3 regions of the Lapidilactobacillus salsurivasis genome follow, and region 1 is predicted to be linked to each of the others. Evidence: predicted binding sites of a transcription regulator. Region 1 holds the regulator's gene; each other region holds the start of a gene.

Region 1 (8,248 bases):
TTCAAGATGATCATCCGGAAATCAAGGCCGCCCATGAATTAGGCGCGGAAGTGATACGTTATCATGATTTTCTGGGCCAATTGATGGGGCAATACACCAGCATCGGGGTCGCGGGGACTCATGGCAAGACCAGCACGACTGGACTGTTGGCTCACGTGCTCAGCGGCGTTGATAAAACGGCGTATTTGATTGGCGACGGTACAGGCAAGGGTGAGGCGGATGCCAAATTCTTCGTCTTTGAGGCTGATGAATATCGGCGACACTTCTTGGCCTATCATCCTGATTATGTGATCATGACCAATGTGGATTTTGACCATCCGGATTATTATCACGATTTGGCCGATGTTTTCAGCGCGTTTGAGCAGGAAGCTCGGCAAACAGCGAAAGGCATTTTCGCTTGGGGTGATGATCCTAGTTTGCGGAAACTTCAGGCGACGGCGCCAATTTACTACTATGGTCTGCAGGATGATGATGATTTCCAAGCCATCAATCTGAAGGAATCACCTGCGGGCTCTGAGTTTGATGTTCGCTATCACGACCAGATCATTGGTCATTTCGTGATTCATTTATATGGGCAACATAGCATTTTGAATAGTTTAGCGGTGATCGGCGTCAGTTATTTGGAAGGCCTGGCAATGGATGAGGTCGCGGCGGAATTGTTGACTTTTGCTGGGGTGAAGCGCCGGTTTGCCGAGAAGCATTTCGGTTCTGTGACAGTCATTGACGATTATGCGCACCATCCGTCCGAAATCAGAGCCACGATTGATTCCGCCCGGCAAAAATACCCAGAGCGTCAATTAGTAGTGGTTTTCCAGCCGCACACCTATTCACGGACGCAGGCGTTGATGCCAGGGTTTGCCGCAAGTTTGGACTTGGCCGATCAGGTTTATTTGACGGAAATCTTCGGTTCGGCGCGGGAACAACAAGGTCAAGTTTCCAGCGCGGATCTTGGCGCGTTGATCAAACATGGCGGTGAAGTGCTACACTTGGATCAAATGCAAACATTGCTGCAATATTCCGACGCGGTGGTCGTTTTTATGGGTGCCGGGGATATTCAAAAGTATGAAACTGTCTATGAGGATCTGCTCAAGAATTAAGAGTGGAAATAAGACGGTGCGGCGTTCCGACTCTGGTTTGGTGGACTTGCGGGTATCTTGACGGTCAAGTCGATCTGGTGCCAGCGTTAACGTGGGAACAAAAGATGGAGGACTGATGACAACGGAAGCACAACCAAATAAATTGCTACTTCTCGATGGAAATAGTTTGGCTTTTCGAGCCTTTTTTGCCCTGCACAACTCGCTGGATCATTTTACAAATAGTCAAGGGCTGCATACCAACGCTATTTATACCTTCAGCAATATGCTGGATTCACTGTTGGCCGCGGAGCAGCCGACCCATGTCTTGGTCGCTTTTGACGCGGGTAAAACAACGTTCCGGACGGAATTGTTTCCCGATTATAAAGGTAATCGCTCGAAAACGCCGACGGAATTCGCGGAACAATTGCCTTATATCAATCAACTGTTGGATGCCTATGGTTTGACGCATTATCAGCTACCGAACTATGAAGCTGATGATATTATTGGCACGCTGGCGCAAGCTGCCGCCGACAAAATGCCGGTAACGGTGGTGACCGGAGATCGGGACCTAACCCAGTTGACCACGGCCAACACCACGGTTAAAGTCACAATCAAAGGTGTTAATGAGTTGGAAACCTATACCCCAGAGCACGTCCGGGAGAAACTGGGGATCGATCCTGAACAAATCGTTGATCTCAAGGGATTGATGGGCGACACCTCTGATAATTACCCCGGGGTGACCAAAGTTGGGGAGAAGACCGCGCTGAAACTTCTAACTCAATATGGTTCAATCGCCGGCTTGTACGAGCACGTCGCAGAAATGAAGCCCAGCAAGTTGAAAGAAAACCTGATCAATGATCAGCAGGCGGCGCTGATGTCGCAAACGTTGGCGCGCATCAACACGGACGCGCCGTTGACAATCGATTTGGCGGCAACGAATCGGCGGCCGGTAGATCAGGCGGCGTTGATCGCGTTCTATCAAGAGATGGATTTCAAGTCGAAATTAGCCAAAATGGATTTGGGCGATTTAGCGGATGAAAATGAAGCCGACGCGGCGGAAACACCGATCAAGTTGGTCGAGTTGACGCGGGCTAATTTAGCGACCGCCTTGGCCAATGAGGAACCTCGCGCTTTTGATTTGGATATTCTGGGCGACAACTATCACGTTGACACGCCAGTAGGCTTTGCCCTGGGCACGCCACAGCAATGGTATTACAGCGATGATCTTAGTTTGTTGCAGGAACCCGCCCTGAGTCAGTGGCTGGCTGATAAAAATCAGCTCAAATATGTTTTCGACAGTAAGAAGACAGATGTTTTGCTGGCCCGACTTGATCTGAACATTGCGGGCATGAGTTTTGATCTTTTATTGGTTTCATATTTGTTGAACACGTTTGATAATAGCAATGATTTAGGCGTGATTGCGCATCTTCACGGTTACACCGGCGTCCAAACTGATTTGGATGTTTACGGTAAGGGCACCAAGCGGGCGATTCCGACGGATTACACGGTTTTAGGCGAGCATTTAAGTCGAAAGGCGCAGGCTATTTATCAACTTCAGGATCAGTTGACGGAGAAATTACGGGCTAACGATCAGGATCAACTCTATGATGAGATCGAGGCTCCCTTGGCGTTGGTTTTGGCGCAGATGGAGTTGGCGGGGATCACCGTGGATACTCAGCGTCTGAAGGTGATGCAACAGGACTTCAGTCAGACGTTGACAGAAATTGAGACTTTAATCTATCAAGATGCGGGTCACGAATTCAATATCAATTCACCCAAGCAATTAGGGGTGGTGCTCTTTGAAGAGCTCAAACTGCCTGTGATCAAGAAGAATAAAACAGGCTATTCCACTTCGGTTGAAGTTTTGGAACAATTACAGAAGAGCCACCCGATCATTGAGCGGATTCTGACCTATCGGCAAATCTCGAAGTTGCAGTCAACTTATATCAACGGCTTATTGAAAGTGATCCATCCTGATCACAAGGTCCATACGCGTTACTTGCAAACATTGACGCAAACGGGGCGGTTATCGTCAGTTGACCCTAATTTACAAAATATTCCGGTGCGCTTGCCGGAGGGACGCAAGATTCGTCAGGCCTTTGTGCCCAGCCATCCTGATTGGGAGATCTTCTCCAGCGATTATTCCCAGGTGGAATTGCGGGTCCTGGCCCATGTTTCTGGGGATCAGAATATGCAAGCCGCCTTCAAAAACGGGTTGGATATTCATGCCAATACAGCAATGAAGATCTTCGGGCTGACCGATCCAAGCCAAGTAACGCCAGATATGCGGCGTCAGGCGAAGGCCACCAATTTCGGGATTGTTTACGGCATCAGTGATTACGGCTTAGCGAAGAATATTGGAATTTCCCGGCCACAAGCGGCGGCGTTTATCGCGGCTTATTTCGAGCAGTATCCAGATGTTCAAGCGTATATCAAGGAGATTGTAGCGACAGCACGGCAACAAGGCTATGTGGAAACCATCATGCATCGCCGCCGCTATTTGCCGGATATTAACGCGAAGAATTTCAATTTGCGGTCTTTTGCTGAACGAACGGCGATGAATACGCCGATCCAAGGCAGCGCGGCGGATATCATCAAGGTCGCGATGATCAATATGCAGCAGCGCTTGACTCAAGAACACCTACAGGCGAAAATGCTTCTGCAAGTTCATGATGAATTGATTTTCGAAGCGCCAGCAGCGGAAGTCCCGATTTTGGCGAAAATCGTCCCGCAAGTGATGGACTCTGCGGTTAGTTTGGATGTGCCTTTGGTGGTCGATAGCGCCCACGGAGCCACTTGGTATGACGCCAAATAATTTGGGTTGAACGGTTCAAACAGACAAACGGCAGCAATCAGACAAATAGCATCAATCAGACAAATAGCATTAAATGGACAAAGAGGGGGATCATTGTGCCAGAATTACCTGAAGTTGAAACAGTTCGGCGCTCACTGATCACCTTGATCCAAGGCAAGCGGATCAAAACGGTGACGGTGCTCTACCCGAAAATCGTAACGAATGATCAACCGATTTTCGTTGATACGCTGACTGGTCGGCGGGTGGAGACGATCCAACGGCGCGGTAAGTACTTGCTGTTTCGGTTTGACCATGAATTAACGATGGTCAGCCATTTGCGAATGGAAGGTAAATATTTCTTGGAACCAACATCGGCGCCGGCGAACAAGCATGTGCATGTGGTGTTCACGTTTACCGACGGCACCAGTTTGCAGTATCAAGACGTTCGCAAATTTGGACGGATGACCTTGGTGCGGACGGGAACCGAGGACCAGTTATCTGGGATCAAAGCGTTAGGGCCTGAACCACTAGGACCCGACTTTACCGTCGCTGGTTTTTATGCCGGGCTGCAAAAGCATCATAAGGCGTTGAAGCCGACTTTGCTGGATCAGCATGTGGTCACCGGGTTGGGCAATATTTATGTGGATGAGGTCTTGTGGTTAAGCCGGTTGAACCCGTTGCTGCCGGCAGATCAAGTTACCCTGACCCAGGCGCAGACGCTGCACGATCAGATTATCGCGGAATTGAAACAAGCGGTAACCGCTGGTGGCACGAGTATTCGCAGCTATGTTGACGCTAATGGCCATCAAGGTCATTTTCAGTTCGCGCTCCACGTTTATGGTCATGAAGATGATCCGTGCCCGCGGTGTCAAACTCCGATCAAGAAAGTCAAAGTCGGTGGTCGAGGCACGCATTTCTGTCCGCAGTGCCAGCCACTCCCCCAGGGGGTTGTGCTTGATGGCTGAGCTAGGCACGAAAGTTTTGGGAATTACCGGAGGGATTGCTTCCGGGAAATCGGCGGTCGCGACTTGCTTCGTCAACTGGGGCGCTTACTTGGTGGATGCTGATCAAATCGCACACGAAATCCTGGCGCCTGATTCACCAGGCTTAGCGGCAGTTCAAGCCCAATTTGGTCCGGCATATTTGCGGGCGGATGGCAGTTTGGATCGGGCCAAATTAGGCCAATTGGTTTTCAGTGATCCCCAAGCGCTGGCGCAGTTGAATCAACTGACGCAACCGCTGATCCGCACCGCGATTATGGCGGCGATCGCGCGTGGCCGAGACAGCAGCGCGCCGTTAGTGGTGGCAGAGATTCCTTTATTGATCGAGGAGAATTATCAAACGCTTTGTGATGGCATTCTGGTGGCGGATCTGCCCGAGGCGCTGCAATTGGCACGGGTGCAAAAGCGTGACGGTCTCACTAAGGCGGCGGCCCAAGCCCGGCTTGCCGCGCAAATCGGGCGCACTCAGCGGCTAGCTGCCGCGGATTTCATCTTGGATACTAGCCATGACTTGGCTACTCTGACCGCCAACTTTCAGCGTTTTATCCGTAGCGCCGCGTTTCAGTCGTGGTTACGCTCCTAAGATTAAGCGCAAGTCTAATTCTGAGCCGACTTGGGCGCTAGCAAGTTGGCCTGCTCTGCCTAATAATATGCGACAATCAATCTTGAATGGTCTTGGGGCCGTTCGAGATTTTTTTGCTGGTCCGCGGCGTTGGTGAGGCAAACAGCCGCCTGTCAGCAAGTGAAATCCCGGGATGGAAATTGGTTTCACCGCGGGTTTAAGGTATAATATAAAGCATAGCAAATGCGCTTGATTTAGTCGGGGGAACTGAAACCTCTGCGGTCAAGGTTAACGAAATTATTAAAGAGGTGTCAAATTATGCAATGTCCACGTTGCCATCACAATTCCCTGAAGGTCGTTGATAGTCGACCAGCTGATGAAGGACGCGCGATTCGTCGCCGCCGGGAATGCGAAAATTGCGGCTATCGGTTTACAACTTTTGAACGGATCGAACAAACACCATTACTGGTTATCAAGAAGAATGGCACTCGGGAGGAATTCAACCGAGAGAAGATCATGCGCGGACTGGTTCGTGCGGCTGAGAAGCGGCCCATTTCCATGGATCAAATGACCGCCGTGGTGGACAAGGTCGAGCGAGATATTCGTCAAAGTGGCGAAGGTGAGATTCACTCGGAGGATATTGGCGAATTGGTCATGAAATATTTGGCCAAGCTCGACGATGTGGCCTATATTCGCTTTGCCAGTGTTTATCGGCAATTTAAAGACATGAATGTTTTCATGCAAGAGGTCCAGGAACTGATTGCCAAGGAGAACCGTTCGCTGAAGCACGACGCGGGCCAAGCAGGTCAGGGAGATGACCATAGTAATGGTTGAGCCAATCCAACTTGATCCAGCCAGTGGCTATTTCTTGGTTCGCGGGGGGATTCTAACGGATCTCGATCAACGGGTGCTGGCCCAGCTGTATCAGCCGTTACTGAATCCCAACGCCTTTACACTCTACCAGGCGCTTTGGGCCCAAGTTGACGATCAGGCGTTGCGCTCACGGCGGTCGTCTCATTTCACATTACTGGAATTAATGGGGATCAATCCACAGGAATTCATGCAGGCGCGGCGCCAACTGGAGGCAGTCGGTTTGGTCCGCAGTTTTCAAACGACCGATCAAATCGGGGATTATGCCCTTTATTTCTTATACCCACCATTAGCGCCTGCAGACTTCTTCCACGAAGAGATCCTCGCAACTTTTCTACTAGAAAAAGTGTCCCGAAAACGCTACATGAGCTTGGTCGCCGCCTTCGCCTTACCGCAAGTTGACTTATCCAAGTCGCAAGAAACCACGGCGGGTTTTTTGGACGTGTTTAATTTGCCTAGTAGCGCCTTATTAACACCACCAGAGGAAGTGCGTCAAGGGGTGCAAGCGTTGCGCGTCAAGGGGCCAACGCAAATGATCAGTGAGATCAGTCCGGCGCAGTTGGCGACGTTTGACTGGGAGACCTTGATTGCCTTAGTGGGGCAAAAACAGATCAAGCGAAATGAGATCATGGATCATCAAAGTGAGATTTTTGGGTTGCATGAATTTTATGAGTTTAGTTTGACGGATATTGCTCGTCTGATCAGTAAGAGCTTGGATCAGGCCACTAATCAGATCGATTTCCGAGTTTTGGAGGAGCGGGCGCTGACCCTTTATGATCAACTCAACCCTGAAGAACCGTCGACCACGGCCACACCCACAACCGGTACGGCGGTGACCACACCGCCGTCAACTGCGGTGGTCGCGCCTGCAGCGCGGGCGCAAGCGTTTAGTCAGGCGGATCAAGATCTGCTGCAAGCGGCCAAGTCGTTAAGTCTGTTGCCTTTTACTCGGTGGGTCAAGAAGCAATTGGGGTCGAAACTCTATGTGGGTAATCGGGAGAAGTTCAATTTAAAGACACTGCAACAGCGGCATATTTTCTCTGCGGATACCTTGAATTTATTGGTTTGGGTTTGCTTACAGGAGAACCCAACCGTGACTGTGGCGCCACTGGATCGGATCGCTCAGGACTGGGTGGCGCAGAAAATCACCACCCCTGAGGCTGGACTGACGTATTATCATCAACGGCAAGATGGCACGGCGCCAACGAAATCAAACCAACGTCGCTCGGCAAAGAGTCAAGGGGTTGTGCCAAGCTGGTTGCGTGATGGTGACGCGGCGGCGCCGGCAAAGGCGGTTCCCGATAGCGCGACCAAGGCGCCAACTGGACCAGTAGATGATCAGCTTCAACAGAATTTAGCATGGCTCAAACAAAAGCGGCAACAGCGAGGTGACGAACATGCACAGTCTTAATGAATATTTGGATAAGTTTTTGAAAGAGAAGAAGTTGGATCAGAGCTATCAAGCTTTGATGACCACGGCCTTGCACGATCCTGATGTGCAGGCCTTCTTAAGCGCTCATCAGGCAGTCATCACCACAGCAGAATTAGAAAAATCGGCTTCGGCAATCTATGAGTTTTACCAGGTGAAAACCAATCAAGATCCCAATAGTGCCTTATCCCAGGCGGGTTATGAGCCGTATTTGTTGCTCAATAACGGGTTGATTGAAGTCGCCTATCGACCAACGGCGCAGTTGGCGGCGGCCCGTTCGGCTCAAGCACGGCGGGAGCGGGTCACGATGGTCAACTTGCCCCATGATCTGCGCGCCGCCGATCTGATGACCTACCAGCAATCGGCTGGGCGCAAGGATGCAATCAACGCGGCGCTGCGGATGTTACAGGAGTTGAGTCAGCCAGGGCCGCATCCCTTTGCCAAAGGTTTGTATTTGACCGGTCCTTTCGGGATCGGCAAAACCTACTTAATGGGAGCGGTGGCCAATGAGTTGGC
Region 2 (8,248 bases), on a different contig from region 1:
AATGATTGTTAAGAAAGCAGGAGAAATTGTTCGGCCTATGCAAAGTATATCGGTATCTTAAACCGAATTCGTTGGTGTTGTCGTACCACCCAAAATGGTCATTTGTTTGACCGCAGCTTGCGCTGCGAAATTCGGGGTGAGCTCGCTGTGGGCGTCACTTTGAGCTTTTCGGAAGGGCACCGAAAATCTCAAAGCTGAGCCTTGTCCTAGGCGGCAGAGCCGCCAAGGACAATTTCACGGCGATCTCACCCCGAATTTCTCCGCTCCAGCCGCTCAACGTTATAACAGCCGTTTGAGCACTCACGCCACTCCGCAAGCTATCGCTAATTGATGAGGATCCACGCAGTTGACGACCATGGTTAGTGGTCATCAGCTTTAAATTGGTGACACCATACCAGTCTGTCTGATGAACTCGGGCATAATCTTGGCGAATCAATTGAATCTGTCGGTTTCCACCAGTAGATTGTTAAGAAAACAAGTAGAGATGTTCAGACTATGCAAAATATCCCGACTACCTAATCCAGATCAGTTGGTATTGCCGTACCACCCTAAAAAAGGGTGATTGTTTGACCTCTAGCTTGCAAAACCACTTCGTCAAATCCTTCGCCTCGATTACAGATAGGCTCAATTCTGTTCAGCAACCGGCTGGGACTGCGCGGCTCTATCTAGAGTGAGAGCCGACCTGGTCAGCTTCTGAGCATTAGCCTAGCAACTATTTTGGAGGCTGGTTTGTGCCTCCGGAATAGTTGCGTAGCTAAGCGGAAGAAGCTAGGTCGGCGAACACGTTTCAGTGGTGAAATTGTCCTTGGCGGATTGGCTCAAAACAGCGCCCACCACATTCCAGCCACGACAAACGTTCTGAGGCGGTTGCGTCCACATCGAAACCCACCACATCTGCAATTAAGCGCAGGTTCAAGAACCGATCCCAGACTTTCAGAATCCGTTGACATTGCCGTACCACCCTAAAAAAGGGAGTTGTTTAACCTCTAGCTTGCCAAACCACTTCGTCAAATTCTTCGCCTCGATTGCAGATAGGCTCGATTCTGCCTAGCAACCGGCTGGGACTGCGCGGCTCAGTGGTGAAATTGTCCTTGGCGGCTTTGCCGCTTAGGACAAGGCTCGATTTGAAGACAATTCCCGCTTTTGGAATTTGCTTCAAACGATGCCCACCACGTTCCAGTCCGCAACAGCAGTCCCAGCCGGTTGCGTCCCATCCAAACCCACCACTCCTGCAATTACGCGAAAAATCTGAAAGAGTAGTCCCACTCAAACAAAACCCAAAACAAAAAACACCAACTCGAATCACCACCACCAGCCGCATAGGGTTCAACCTACAAGCTGAGACGCTGTCTTCGAATTGGTGTCACGTTTCACTCTGCCATTTCGTTCTGACGTTTCATTTTAAAGCCCGATCACTTAACCAATTTGTCCCAAATCACCACATCGCCTTGGGCCAAGGAGCGCGGCACGTCGATGATCCGTTGATTACGACTACCACGAAATTGTAAGGTCAGATCCTTTTCCGCCTCCAAAAAGCGACCGTCCACCAGAATATCGATTTTACTTAATAATTCCAATTTGTCCGGCGTTTCTTGTTGCAACTCTGCCCAAGTATACCCGGTCCAGGACCAGATATCTTTCGTTGACCCAAAACGCGCGCGAATCGCGTCAACTAATTTCAAACAGACCTGTGTATTCAAGAAGGGCTCGCCCCCCAAGAGCGTCAACCCCTGAACATACGATTGACCCAGATCCGTCAAAATTCGTTCTTGTAGCTCATCGGTGTAGGGTTGACCGTAATGGAAATTCTGCGCGGCGGCGTTGTAGCAACCGGGACAAGCGAATTGACAGCCGGAAACATATAAACTGCAACGCACCCCTTCCCCATCAACGAAATTAAAGGGCTTATAGTCGGCGATATATTGCTGGCTCAGTTGGGCTGCTTGCCATTCACCAGGCTGTGGATTTTTCGGGAGACGCGGCGAACGCCAAGTTACTTTTGTCGTAAAAATCACCCATTTCTTTGTTGATTGGCCACCTGATTATTGCTGAAGCTTAAATGTTTGACCCGTGAAACAATTTCTTCGTGGCGGCCGTGGACCATTGGCCGCTGGTTCGGGTTACCTAAATAACCGCACGTCCGTTTAACGACATCACAACTGGCGGGATCGGAATTACCACATTCTGGGCACTTGAATCCTTTGGCCGTTGGGACGAATTCGCCCTTGAAGCCACACTTGAAGCACTGATCGATCGGCGTGTTGGTTCCCAGATAGCCGATTCGATCATAACCGTAGTTCCAAACCGCCTCTAGCGCTTTGGGGTTTTGTTTCAGATTAGGATACTCGCAATAATGAATGAACCCACCCGCGCAATATTTCGGATAATCTTTTTCAAAATCGAGTTTTTCAAACGGTGTGGGATTCTTGCGGACGTCATAGTGGAAACTATTGGTGTAGTACTCTTTGTCGGTAATGTCCTTGATCTTACCAAACTTCTTGGTATCAAGCCGGCAGAACCGGTCAGTCAGGCTTTCTGATGGTGTGGAATAAACGCTAAAGTGATAGCCGTATTCCTGCTCCCAATCGACGCAATGATCGTGCAACGCCTTGACGACTTTGATCGTGAACGCTTTGGCGGCAGGATCATGTTCCCAAGTTGGTCCGAAGAAGACCGTCCCAACTTCATATAACCCAATGTAACCTAAAGAAACAGTGGCGCGACTATTCTTGAACAATTCATCGACAGATTGGTCTTTGCGCAAACGTGGGCCGAAAGCGCCGTATTGATAAAGAATTGGCGCGTTATAAGGATGCGCCTGCTTCGCGCGATTGACTTTGAAGACCAACGCCTCTTCGCAAACTTGAAGCCGCTGTTCCAAGATCGTCCAGAATTTAGCCTGATCCCCTTTGGATTCCAAGGCGATCCGCGGCAAGTTCAAAGTAACCACGCCAAGATTCATGCGGCCAGAATTCACTTCGCGACCTTCTTGATCTTGCCAACCTTGCAAAAAGCTGCGGCAACCCATCGGCGCTTTGAACGAGCCGGTCAGTTCAACGATCTTGTCGTAGCTTAGCACGTCAGGATACATCCGTTTGGTGGCGCATTCGATCGCCAATTGTTTCACATCATAATTGGGATCCGTTGGTTCCAAGTTCAAACCACGCTTCAAAGCGAAGACTAGCTTAGGGAAAATCGCGGTCCGATGTTCTTTACCTAATCCGAGAATCCGAATTTGTAAAATCGACTTCTGGATCTCACGTTCGATCCAGCTCGTCCCTAAACCAAAACCAAGCGTGGTGAACGGCGTTTGTCCTTGGGAGGAATATAAGGTGTTGATTTCATATTCCAAGGCTTGCATCGCGTCATAAATGTCTTTCTTAGTCCGTTTGATCGCGTATTCTTTGCGGCGTTCTGGCTCATCGATCCATTCCGCGGCCTCGGCTTCGTGCTTGATCAGGTTCTTTTCCGCGAACGGGGCCAATAATTCATCCACCCGGTCGGCTGAACAGCCACCATATTGACTGGAGGCCACATTGGCAATGATCTGGGCCATTTGCGCCGTTGCCGTTTGAATCGAGTGCGGTGGTTCAACTTCCGCGTTGCCGATCTTAAAGCCGTGAGTCAACATTTCCTTGAAATCGATCAAGCAACAATTGGTCATCGGGCTGTATGGTTGGTAATCCAAATCATGCCAGTGGATCTCCCCTTTGAGGTGAGCATTGGCGACTTGCGGTGGCAACATTTTCAACCCGATCGCCTTGGCTACGGTGCCGGACGTCAAATCCCGCTGCGTATTGAACACTTGGCTGTCCTTATTGGCATTCTCGTTGACCACGGTCGCGTCACGGTTCAGCAACTTCTTGATCGTAAAATTGATATCGGTCGCTTGGCTGCGGGCAAAATCCCGTTGTGTCCGGTAACCAATGTATTCTTGCGCAATCGAATAGAGATGGTGATCCAGCAAAGTATGCTCCACAATGTTCTGGATCTCATAGATCTTAACATTGGTGTTGAACCGATCGGTGATCTCCGCCAACACGTCATCCAGAACTGTTTGTAACTCAACATCGGACACTTCTTCGCCGGCCTGTTCCGTCTTCGTCGCCGCTTTTTGGATCGCCTGGGCGACCTTCTCCGGTTCAAAGCGCATGATTCGACCATCACGCTTGATTACATTGATCGTTGGTAATTTTGTCTGTAACGGGGTCTTCAACTCGTCCATTGCCATCGCTCCACTCTCTATTAATACTTAATCATTATCTTGGGCACCAGTGCACTCACTCCACAGCCAACCGCGATTTCTCCACCATCGCCGGCTGCCTTGCATGAATGATCGTTCAAAACTCGCCTATCATTACTGATAGTTCAAAAACGAAAGGTGCTGTCTAGCACCATTTTACCCTGACTAGAATTTAAATCAAGCTATATGTAGGGGCTCAAGGATGTATATATACAAGATATAGTAGGAAAACGATTGTGCTAAATGTATAAATCTTCGATAAAGTTGCCCTGTACCCGCGGTCAATTCCGGTGCTGACTATCGTTTTTGCATGAATCTTAACCATGAGAAAAGTCGCATCTTATTCAAAAACGCGCCCCAAAAATATATTTCATCTCAGGTTCGATTAGTCACGCCTTGTCCATCCCCTTGAATCAATACCAAAAAACCCGCCAGCATCACACTAGCGGGTAGAACAACCAAAGACCTAATCCATGACTGCTAATTTCGCAGCTAACTCTTTCTGAGCCAAATCGATCGTTGCTGGCGTTTCCAGCTCAACTAAGCGATAAACGCCGCGATGATTGTCCTCAAGCCGATAATGCCCTGTTGATTGCAACACTTCGCGAATAATTTGAATATCGCGTTGGAAGCGTTTCTTACGATTCGCTAAATCATTTTCGCCCGCCGTTTGTTGGTACAGCCCAGCCTCTGCGGCAATCATCTCTGATTTAGAGATTTGCTTACGTCCCATCAACAAAATAAAGAGTCGTAAAATTCGTTCCTGACTATTCATTATTCTAAACCCCTTCATCCACCATTTTTTCCGTAGGGATTTCGGATTCGATTGGCCCTCGTGCTGCATCGACCTGAAATACCCCTATAACCGCATTATATACAACGCCCTAGTCACAATGTGACATGTGAGTCTCTTTTTCAAAATAAAAATGACTTTTTTGAATTATTTAAGGGATTTTAGGAAAAATGCACAAAAAATATCGGCCGATTGACCGCTTTTTATCGGGGTTGGTTCAAAAAAAAGGGGCGAGGCTTGCTCAACATTGCCAAAACAAGGGTCGCGAGGTTTGTGACGACGACGGCAAACAAAAAAGCTACGGAAAACCTCCCGTAGCTAGTTCGTCGCTGGCGCAACTGAATGATTGGAGCTTACTCATTGATTGGCGCATCGCGGTGCGAGCAACCAGGCTGCGCAAGCCGCTCAGTAGCCCGGCCACAGCCCCGCCCCCGCTTCACGATGCCAGGCCCGCTCCACCTCACGACCCGCACCACTAGGCCCGCTTCAACCGCAAGGACATGGCGTTCAACGCCACGATCACAGTGGAGAAGGACATGATGATCGCGCCGATCGCCGGGGACAAGACGAAGCCGATCGGGGCCAAGACGCCCGCCGCTAATGGAATCGCGATCAAGTTGTAACCAGCACCCCACCAAAGGTTTTCGATCATTTTCCGATTGGTCGCTTGCGCCAGATTGAGGAAGTTCAAAATATCCGCCGGATCACTATGAACCAAGATCACATCAGCCGCATCAATGGCCACATCAGTCCCCGCGCCGATCGCCACACCAATATCGGCTCGGACCAAGGCCGGCGCGTCATTGACGCCATCGCCGACCATCATCACGTGATGACCAGCAGCTTGATACTCACGGACAACTTTTTCTTTATCTTCTGGCAGTAAATGCGCCTTGAATTCGGTGATGCCCAAACTCGCGGCAACTTTCGCGGCCGTCGCCTGATTATCCCCGGTCAGCATAACCGGCGTGATCCCGCGAGCTTGTAAGGACTTGATGAAGCTGCGGGCGCTATCCTTGATCTGATCTCCGGCGGCGAAAATCGCCACCACCTGCTGACCGCGGATCAAATAGCTCACACTATTGCCCTGGTCAGCCAAGTTAGCAAATTCTGCTTGGTCATAAGCCAGCTGATGCTGCTGTAAATAATTGACGGTGACGATTTGATAAGCTTGGCCATCGATTGTCCCAGCTAAGCCGACCCCTTTGATTGTTTGGACGTCGGTAGCTTCAGGCAAAGTTAACTGGGCTTTTTTGACCGCGCTCAGAACACCAGTGGCGATTGGATGGCTACTATGTTGCTCCAACCCACCGATCAATTGCAGCGCCTGATCATCGCTCAACTCTTTTTGGTAGCTGTGGACAGCATTCAAGGTGAAATTACCTTCTGTTAAGGTCCCAGTCTTGTCCAAGAAAACATGGGTGATCGTTTTCGCGTTCTCCAAAGCTTGACGTTCTTGGATCAACAAACCATTGACCGCGGCTAGTGAGGTACTGCGCGCGACCACTAACGGTACCGCCACTCCTAAAGCGTGGGGGCAGGCAATCACCAAAACCGCCACCATTCGTTCCAGCGCGGTCGCCATGTCGGCGTTGAAGCCCCAAACAACGAAGGTCAGGATCCCTGCAACCAAAGCGAAGTAGAACAACCAGCCGGCGACCTTGTCCGCCATGGTTTCTGATTTCGACTTGTCATTTTGCGCCCGGCCGATCAATTTCATCACTTGCGATAAATAACCACTTTCGCCAGTGCCCGTGACCTTGATCGTCAAAGTACCATCGCCATTGACGGAACCGCCGATCACCGTTGCGCCCACTTCTTTATTGATCGCCTTTGATTCACCAGTGACCAAAGATTCATTGACTTGACTTTGACCATTGAGGATCGTCCCATCGGCCGGGATTGACTCCCCACCACGGACAATCAAGAGATCATTGACCTTGATCTGGGCTAAAGGCCGCTCAACAACTGCGCCATCAGCAAGCTGAACATGCGCTTGGCTGGGCAATAACTGCGCCATTTTCTCCAGGGCATCGCCGGCCTTCATCATCGCGTTCATCTCGATCCAGTGACCCAATAACATGATCAAGATCAGCGTAGCCAATTCAGTGAAAAAGTCCATCACATGATGATTGCCTAAGAAATTCCGGGCGATAAAGGCGTAGACACTATAGAAGTAAGAGACGGAGATTCCCAGAGAAATCAAGGTCATCATCGCCGGCTTTTTGTCCTTGAGTTCATAATAAGCCGCGTTAATGAACGTCCAGCCACCATAGAAGAACAGCACAGTAGCGCTGACTAAAACTAGCCATTCGGAACCAGGAAACGCCGGGATCACCGCCCGACTGAAGCCCATGATCTGGGACAACAACAGCACTGGGATCGCCATGACCACCGAGACCCAAAACTTCTTCTTTAAATTACCCATGTGCATCATGTGGCCGCCGTGCATCATCATATCGCCATCCATCTCGCCCATGTCATGATCCATCCCAGCCATATCATGCCCCATCATGCTATGGTTCATTTTGCTGTGATCCATTTGGCTATGATCCATTTTACTGTGGTCCATTTTGCTGTGACCCATTTGACTGTGATCCATTTGGCTATGATCCATTTTGCTGTGGTCCACTTTACTGTGTTCCATTTTGCTGTGACCCATTTGACTGTGATCCATTTTACTGTGGTCCATCTGCTTGTGATCGTTCATTTCGTTTTTGGTCATTCGTGACACTCCCCTTTGGTTTCGACTTGGCAGTCCGCTAAGCAATCACAGGCGACAACCGCCGGCGCAGTTGCTTGCTTGGTTGCGATCAGTTGGCTCAGTTCGGTCAAATCTTGCTGACTCAATGTATTGTTCTTGACGAGACGAATCAGGGTCGGCCCCACATGCATCGCGCATAAATTGGCAAAAAGCGCGTCGGTTTGCTGATTGATCCCCGCTTGTTCTGTGATCGTCGCTTGATAAACATAAGGACGTTGGGTTCCTTGACGTTGCAGATAGCCTTTTTGTTGCAGGCGTCGAATCAGCGTCTTGATCGTTGATTCGGTCCAAGCCATTTTCTCCTGCAAGCTGCTGATCAGTTCATGGGTCTGAGCGCCGTTCAAGGTCCAAACGATCCGCATGACCTCCCACTCTGCTGGGCTGATTTCTGGTAAATTTTCAGGTTGCGTTGACGTCATCGTTGCCGCCTGCCTTTCATTAGGATGAG
Region 3 (8,248 bases), on a different contig from region 1:
GCCGCCGCGTCCAACTCGTTGAAGCCCAACTGGAATTTGTAGCCAATATAGGTGCCGTGAACCGATTCGTCGCGAATGATCAGCTTAATGATCTCGGCGACATTGGCCAGCTTGTTGTTGCCCAGGTAATAAAGCGGCGTGTAGAAACCAGAATAAAATAGAAATGTTTCTAAGAAGACGCTGGCGACCTTCTTCTCCAAGGGCGTCCCTGTTTGGTAAATCGAATTGACGATCTCCGCTTTGCGCTGTAAATACTCGTTGTGGTTGGTCCAAGCGAAGATCTCAGTAATTTCTTCACTGGTACAAAGCGTGCTGAAAATCGACGAGTAACTTTTGGCGTGGACCGATTCCATAAACTGGATATTGTTGAAAACCGCTAATTCCTGCGGCGTGCGAATATCACGGCGCAGTTGATCGATCCCGTCTTGGGATTGCAGCGTATCCAATAAGGTCAAGCCGCCAAAAACATGATTGACCACCGTTTTCTCGGCGGGATTCAAGCCGCGCCAGTCGTCCAAGTCGTTAGACAAGGGGATTCGGGTATCAAGCCAGAATTGCTCGGTCAGTTTCTCCCAAGTCGCCTTATCAATGGCATCCTCGATGCTGTTCCAATTGATCGCCTCGTAATAAGTCTGAACCATTTGTTTTCCTCCTGATGGCCGTAAGACCACGGCTAAAATTTTTTGTGGCATGGAGAGCGTTTGCGAAATTTGTCTTTCGCGTGATGGCAGGGTTTTTGGCGGGTGGTGCGCGTGAGCGCAACCGGCTGGGACTGCTGATGCGGACTGGAACGTGGTGGGCATCGTTTGAAGCCAATCCGCAAAGGGCGCGGCTTGTCTTCAAATCGAGCCTTGTCCTAAGCGGCAAAGCCGCCAAGGACAATTTCACCACTGAGCCGCGCAGTCCCAGCCGGTTGCTGGGCAGCATTGAGCCTATCTGCCTAGCAAAGTGAAAGATTTGACGAAGTGCTTTTGCAAGTAAGAGGGCAAACAATTGCCCACTTTTGGGGTGGTACGGCAATGCCAACGGATTTGGATTAGTTGGTTGGCACAGCTTGCAATGTTTGAAAAGCTTTACCCGCGCCTTAACAATCCTTGGGTGGAAACCAATCGATTCAGTTGATTCACTGATAACTAGGCTTGTTCATCTGATAGATTGTACTGGTGTCACCAATTTAAAGCTTGTAACCAATATCCACGGCCGTCATTTACGTGGCTCCACATCAATTGGCAATAGCTTGGCATATGGCGTGAGTGCTCAAACGATTGTTATAACGTTGAGCGGCTGGAGCGGAGCGTGGCGTTGGTGGGCTGTTTACTAGTTGGCGGAAGGTCGGGCTGGGGGTGAGTCAGCCGCGATATTATTGTTGGCGATTTATCGCCTACAATAAGGCCGAGTTTTGAGATTTTCGGCGGGTTTCCGAAAAGCTCAAAATCGTGCCCGCCGCGTTCCACCACCCCCAGCCCGACCTGGAGCCCTGCCCACCACCAACGCCACGCGCAGCGCAAGCCGCGGCCAACCTACCTTTTAGTCAAGCTATTAGATAATACAGCTTTCGCAGTCGTTACTGCCGACTTCTTGCGCGTTGTCGGTAAACGTGCGGACATAATACAACGATTTGATGCCGCGATAAAAGGCGTAGTTTCGCAAAATACTCAGATCGCGGGTCGTTTGTTCCGGCTCGTTTTTCCATTCGTAGAGACCGGCGGGAATCGTCGCCCGCAGGAACAAAGTCAGGCTCATACCTTGATCCACGTGGACTTGTGCCGCCGCGTAAGTGTCGATCACCTTGCGCATATCGGTGTCGTAGGCCGACTTGTAGTAAGGTAAAGTCTGATTATCCAGCAGAGGCGCGGGAAAATACAGCTTGCCGTTTTTCTTCTCGGTCCGTTCTTCGATCAGGCGGGTGATTGGATGTAAACTGGCGCTGGTGTCGTTGATGTAAGAAATCGAACCGGTCGGCGCGACGGCGAGGCGGTTTTGGTTGTAAAGGCCGTCTTGCTGGACTTTAGCTTGGAGTTCAGCCCAGTCAGCGGGTCCCGGAATGAAAATATGCTTGAACAGATCCTGGACCTTGGCCGTTTGAGGACCCCAATCTTGTTGGCGATATTGGTCAAAGTAGGAGCCATCCGCGTAGGCGGAGTCCGCGAAATCAGCGAAGGTTTCTTGGCGTTCGCGGGCCAGGTCGTTGCTGGCGACCAGGGTCCAATAATTGAGCAACATGAAATAAGTGCTGGTGAATTCTAGGGCTTCTGGTGAGCCATATTCAATCTGATTTTTGGCCAGGAAGGTGTGCAGGCCCATGGCGCCAAGACCGATGGCGTGGCTGCGCTGGTTGCCGTACGCGATGGTCGGGACGGCGGTGATGTTCGACGTGTCGGAAACAAAGGTCAGCGCGCGGACCATGGCGTTGACTGAACGGCCAAAGTCAGGGCTGGCCATTAAGTTCAAAATATTCGTGGAACCGAGATTGCAACTCACATCGGTGCCCATTTTGACAAAATCTTGGGCGTCGTTCAATTGCGCTGGGGTTTGGACTTGGAGGATCTCGGAACAAAGATTGCTCATCACGATCCGCCCTGGGATGGGATTGCTGCGATTGGCGGTGTCGATGTTGAGGATATAAGGATAGCCAGACTCTTGCTGCAATTTGCTGATCTCATTTTCCAATTCCCGGGCCTGCAAATAATATTTGCGAATCTCAGGGTTGGCGACCATCCGCTCATATTCGGCGCTAATGTCCACGTAGGAGAAGGGCTGGCCGTAAACGCGCTCCACGTCATAAGGGCTGAACAGCGCCATTTTCGCGTCGGCGCGCACCAGTTCGTAATATTTATCGGGAACGATCACGCCCAACGACAGCGTTTTGACGCGGACCTTCTCATCGGCGTTCTCTTTCTTAGCGGAAAGAAAGGCAATGATGTCCGGGTGGAAAACATTCAAGTACACGGCGCCGGCGCCTTGACGTTGGCCCAATTGGTTGCTGTAACTGAAACTGTCCTCCAGCAACTTCATCACCGGCAAAACCCCGCTAGATGCGCCTTGGATTCCTTTGATCGGCGCGCCGGCTTCGCGCAAGTTGGACAGAGTGATTCCCACGCCGCCGCCGATCCGGGACAACTGCAAGGCGCTGTTGACGCCGCGACCAATGCTGTTCATGTCGTCCGTGATCTGGATCAAGAAGCAGGAGACGAACTCGCCGCGACGTTGACGCCCAGCGTTGAGGAAACTTGGCGTTGCCGGCTGATAACGTTGGTGGATCATTTCGTCAGCCAATTGCTGCGCCAACGCTTCATCGCCATCCGCGAAATAAAGGGCATTAAAAAGAACCCTATCTTCGAAATTTTCTAAGTAAAAGTTGCCGTCATCGGTTTTCAACGCATACTGATTGTAAAACTTATAGGCCGCCATGAATGACTTGAAGGTGAAATGTTGGTCGCTCAAGTAAGTCGCCAGCTGGTCAATGAAGGCAGGGGAATACTTGGCGATAAACGCGGGCTCGAGAAAATCATGAGCCAACAACCACTGGATCTTCTCATTGATCGTGGCGAATTTCCGCGTGTTCGGCGCCACGTTCTCTGTGAGAAAAGCTTGTAAGGCCGCCTGGTCCTTGCCCAAAGGAATCTGACCGTCAACCGGCCGATTCAATTCGTTATTTAACTTGAAGTACGTGATTTCATTAAGATCGAGACTTTTGAGACTCAAATTGGCGCACCACCTTTTGGAATTGGGCCACGTCAGCAGCGGTCCCGTTGAATTCGAAGTCGAAAACCACGGGCACGTCTAAGCCGCGGGCGATATCTTTAGCGTTGTGGATATACAGCTCGTTGAAATTGCGGTTGCCGCCGCCAGCCACGCCTTGCAGATCACGGGCGTTATTTTGGTAGCCGAGAAATTCGATCACCGGTTCCAACATTTCGTCATCATAGGTCGGCACCACCAACAAATAGGGCGTGTTCATCGCGTGGTAGGGGTCAGCATCGGTGATCTCGTAAGCGTCCAGCCCCGTTTTGGCCAGGAACCGCCGCGTCTGCCCGGTGATCGAATAGAAAGCCAGCGCCATCTAACCGACCAACTTCTGTAAAGCTTCTGGACGAAAACCAACGATCGGCGCGTCTTGATCCTGACGGAAAACCAACGGCACACTGGCAAAGCCCTTTTCTCGCAAATAAGCGGCTGACGCTGGATTCTCGCTGATGTTGATTTCCTGAAAGGCGACTTGATGCTCGCTTAAATAACGCTTGGTCATTTTGCACTGCATACAGCCATCACGGGTATATAAGATAATTTTTTGCTTGTTCATCGGTAAAACCTCCCAATAATTTTGCAACGCAGTGGCCGCGACACGATTTTTCGCCGAGCGGACTAATTGTCGAGAGTGGTCAAAACTGCGTAAGTTGATGATTTTGATTATACCGACGCCAGCAAAAATACACAACATATTGTGCTCGAACAAATTTTCGTATACAAATTATTGTGTAAAGCCACGATTGTCGCCAACCGTCCCACTTTTTACCGCGCGGACCGGCGTCACAAAAAAGTCTCGAACCCGCTGGATTCAAGACTTACCTGATACAAGTTAAAATCGTGTTACATTTTTTGTGGGAATTTATGCCGTGGCGTTGCATATTATTAGATAGGTTGGTGTGATTTGGTTTTGAACTTGCACTTGATTGCAGGTCTAGTGGGTTTGGATGGGGACGCAACCGCCTCAGGACGTTTGTCGTGGCTGGAACGCGGTGGGCACTGTTTTGAGCCAATCCGCAAAAACCGCGGCTTGTCTCAAAATCAGGCCTTATTCTAAGCGATAAATCGCTAAGAATAATCTCACCGCTGAGCCACACGTCCTGAGGCGGTTGCTAGGCAGAATTGCGCCTATCTGCAATCGAAGCAACGCATTTGACGAAGTGGTTTTGCAAGTGTGGTGGTCAAGGCCATCACACTTTTTTGGTGGTACGGCTTCATCAAGATCATGTCCTAGTTCATCAAGCAGACTGCGCTGGTGTCGCCAATTTAAAAATTGTAATCACTAACCCCGGCCGTCATTTGCGTGGCTCCCCATCAATTGGCAACAGCTTGCCCGTTGGCGTGAGTGCTCAAACGTCTGTTAAAACGTTGAGCGGCTGGAGCGGAGAAATTCGGGGTGAGATCGCCGTGAAATTGGTCTTAGTGGCTGTGCCACTTAGACCAAGGCCTGATTTTGAGACAAGCCGCGCACTTTGCGGATTGGCTCAAAACAGTGCCCACAGCGAGCTCACCCCGAATTTCGCAGTGCAAGCTGCGGCCAACCTGCTTTTGGTGAGTGGTACGGCAATGCCAACGGATTTGGATTGGTTGGTCGGTACAGTTTGCATCGGTTGAACAGCGTTACCTGTTCCCTAGACAATTCTTGGTTGAAAACCGATCAATTCAGTTGATTCACCGAGAACTAGCTCTGCTCATCAAACAGACTGCGCTGGTGTCGCCCATTTAAAGCTGGTAACCGCTAACCACGGTCGTTAATTGCGTGGGTCCTCACCAATTGACAATAGCTTGCCCAGTCGGCGTGAGTGCTCAAACGGCTGCTATAACGTTGAGCGGCTGGAGCGGAGAAATTCGGGGTGAGATCGCCGTGAAATTGGTCTTAGTGGCTTTGCCACTTAGACCAAGGCCTGATTTTGAGACAAGCCGCGGTCTTTGCGGATTGGCTCAAAACAGCGCCCACAGCGAGCTCACCCCGAATTTCGCAGCGCAAGCTGCGGCCAACCTACTTTTAAAAATCTGCGCCTAATTGGTTGCAACCCGTTGTGTTCCGCACTGTGAATTTTGTGCGCGAAAGGCGTCGCAGAGGACCTTGATCCCCATGTCGATCTGAGTGTGAGAGGCGCCGGCATAGCTGAGCCGCGCGCCGTTGTTGACGTTTTTGCTGGCGTAGAGATTGGTCGAAGGCACGTAGAGAATGTGATCTTGCGGCCCGATTTCTGTCCGCAACAACTGATTGAGATCAACATTTTCCGGACCGGTGACCCAAAGGAAGAAACCACCATTGGGTTGCGAGGTTTGCCAACCAGCAGGCAGATTGGCTTCAAGCGCGCTCAGCATCCAGTCGCGCCGTTGTTGATAATCGGCTTGGACTTGTTGCAAATGAGCGCTGAAGTCGTTATTGACCAAGTAATCAGCGACAATCTGTTGGATCAGCGCCGGTGATTCTAAATCGGCGCCATCTTTCAAAAGCCGGATCTGGGTGTAGATAGGATCATCGGCGACGAGCCAGCCTAAGCGCAGGCCAGGCGCTAGGATTTTCGAAAAGCTGCCCAGACTGATGACGTGACCACTGTGATCCAACGACCGTAGTGAAGGGAGGTCAGCACCGGAGTAGCGCAGATGTTTGTAGGGGTCGTCTTCCAAAATATAGAAATCATAATTTTGCGCCAATTGGACCAGGCGTTGGCGTTTGGTCAAGGACATGACGAAGCCAGTAGGATTTTGGAAATTAGGGACGGTGTAGAGAAATTTGATCGTGGTTTGCTTCAAAGCTCGCTCTAATAAGTCCAGGTCTAAGCCATCGGGAGACATGGGCAATTCTAAGTAGGTGGGCTCGTAAGCGGCGAAAGCGGCCAAGGCGCCAACATAGGTGGGGGCCTCAACGGCAATGCGGTCGTGGGGATTCAGGAATAATTTCGCGACCAAGTCCAAGCCTTGTTGCGCGCCTTGGGTCAGCAGAATGTGGTGCGGATCTTCGGCGGCGCCTTCTTGAGCCAAGGCGGTGGCGATCAATTTGCGCAGTGGGTAATAGCCTTTGGCGTTGTGGTATTGTAATGGATTCTCTGTACCGTCTAACAGCACGCGTTGGCTGCTGAGCGCTAATTCTTTTTTAGGAAAAAGTTTGGGATCAGGTAATCCCCCGGCAAAAGAAATCAGCTGAGCGTCAAAGTCGGGAATGAGGTCTTCGACACCTGTGTTGCTGGTCAATGTGGTCCGAGTTGCAAATGATTTCATTTTGATGACCTCCCTTATTTTTGGTTCAACAGTATGGTAAACTATTTTTAGACAATAGTAAATTTCAACTACTTGAATTTATAGTGAATGTTTTTCACGCTAAAAGGAGCAAAAAGTGATGGCAATTTTTCAATACGAAGTTTTCGCGAAAGTCGTGGCTTGTCAAACCTTCAATCAAGCGGCGCAGGCCCTGCATGTGACGCCTAGCGCCATCAGCCATTCGATCAATCAATTCGAGACCGAGCTTGGCTTTCCTCTATTTATTCGGCGCCGAACCGGAGTCGAGCTGACCAGCGACGGCCAGGCGATTTATCCGCTGGTTCAAGCAATCCTGAATATGGAGGCGCAGTTGAAGCAAGTGGCCGCCAATATCCAAGGCTTGAATGCCGGCTCGATCCGGATCGGCGCCTTCAGCAGTGTCTGCATCAACTGGTTGCCACCAGTGATCCAGGCGTTTCGTCAGCAGTTTCCCAGCATTGAGATCAGCATTATTCAAGGCACCTTCACCCAAATCGAAAAAATGGTCCGCCAAGGCCGCGTGGATCTAGGTTTTTCCACACTGCCAGTGGATGACGATTTGATCGTTGAGCCACTGTTGGCCGATCCGATCCGCTGCGTCACCCCCACCAACTTCGTCCCCGCCAATCGGGAGAGTGTCACCTTGAATGACATTGGTAGCCGCCATTTTATTTTGCAACAGATCGATTACGATGGCGATACGAAAAAAGCCCTGGATCGTTACGACGTGACCACCAGCTCGATTTCCTATTCGATCGACGATCAATCGATTCTTTCCATGGTAGAAAGCGACTTGGGTCTCGGCATTTTGCCCGAACTAGCCTTACAAAAATTGACCGGCCGCGTCCATATCTATCCCTTCGACCAACCGTTTTATCGGACAATCTGCATGATTAGCAACAAGGTCCAGGCCAAAACACCATCGACGCGGCTGATGATCGAGACGATCCGTCATCATTTGGCGGAAGTGTATGATCAGCGTTATCTGGGTAACGCGCCCCGGGCTTAGGGGTGGGCGATTGAGTTGGACTGGGCTCCTATTTTTTATTTTCGCTTGATTGCGGGTTTGGTAGGGTTAGGTGGTGACGCAACCGCCTCAGGACGTTTGTCGTGGCTGGAACGCGGTGGGCATCGTTTGAAGCCAATCCGCAAGCCCAGCGGCTTGTCTTCAAATCGAGCCTTATTCTAAGCGATAAATCGCTAAGAATAATCTCACCGCTGAGCCACACGTCCTGAGGCGGTTGCTCGGCAG

Evidence for each region. The regulator NrdR, encoded in region 1, represses ribonucleotide reductase genes. The targets are predictions, from matches to a motif close to ACACNATATATNGTGT.
Region 2: nrdD (anaerobic ribonucleoside-triphosphate reductase) is a predicted target of NrdR. The motif match lies at 4,454-4,469, and genes of this name have one in related genera.
Region 3: nrdH (glutaredoxin-like protein NrdH) is a predicted target of NrdR. The motif match lies at 4,433-4,448, and genes of this name have one in related genera.

Annotation. Positions count from the first base shown of each region.
Region 1 covers NZ_BAAABI010000005.1:116,222-124,469, reverse strand. The annotation lists gene murC (UDP-N-acetylmuramate--L-alanine ligase) at 1-1,097, shown strand, start outside; gene polA (DNA polymerase I) at 1,213-3,891, shown strand; gene mutM (DNA-formamidopyrimidine glycosylase) at 3,987-4,835, shown strand; gene coaE (dephospho-CoA kinase) at 4,828-5,454, shown strand; gene nrdR (transcriptional regulator NrdR) at 5,752-6,267, shown strand; gene ACYVSB_RS07725 (replication initiation and membrane attachment family protein) at 6,248-7,714, shown strand; gene dnaI (primosomal protein DnaI) at 7,701-8,248, shown strand, end outside.
Region 2 covers NZ_BAAABI010000006.1:149,208-157,455, reverse strand. The annotation lists gene ACYVSB_RS08995 (hypothetical protein) at 58-180, opposite strand; gene ACYVSB_RS08990 (hypothetical protein) at 155-436, opposite strand; gene ACYVSB_RS08985 (hypothetical protein) at 980-1,159, opposite strand; gene nrdG (anaerobic ribonucleoside-triphosphate reductase activating protein) at 1,413-2,015, opposite strand; gene nrdD (anaerobic ribonucleoside-triphosphate reductase) at 2,012-4,225, opposite strand; gene ACYVSB_RS08970 (hypothetical protein) at 4,710-5,018, opposite strand; gene ACYVSB_RS08965 (heavy metal translocating P-type ATPase) at 5,512-7,761, opposite strand; gene ACYVSB_RS08960 (CopY/TcrY family copper transport repressor) at 7,758-8,219, opposite strand.
Region 3 covers NZ_BAAABI010000011.1:51,534-59,781, forward strand. The annotation lists gene nrdF (class 1b ribonucleoside-diphosphate reductase subunit beta) at 1-641, opposite strand, end outside; gene ACYVSB_RS11155 (hypothetical protein) at 737-952, shown strand; gene ACYVSB_RS11160 (hypothetical protein) at 1,055-1,321, shown strand; gene nrdE (class 1b ribonucleoside-diphosphate reductase subunit alpha) at 1,540-3,705, opposite strand; gene nrdI (class Ib ribonucleoside-diphosphate reductase assembly flavoprotein NrdI) at 3,680-4,063, opposite strand; gene nrdH (glutaredoxin-like protein NrdH) at 4,064-4,303, opposite strand; gene ACYVSB_RS11180 (hypothetical protein) at 4,566-4,844, opposite strand; gene ACYVSB_RS11185 (hypothetical protein) at 4,900-5,361, shown strand; gene ACYVSB_RS11190 (hypothetical protein) at 5,522-5,770, shown strand; gene ACYVSB_RS11195 (aminotransferase-like domain-containing protein) at 5,767-6,978, opposite strand; gene ACYVSB_RS11200 (LysR family transcriptional regulator) at 7,097-8,005, shown strand; gene ACYVSB_RS11205 (hypothetical protein) at 8,034-8,248, opposite strand, start outside.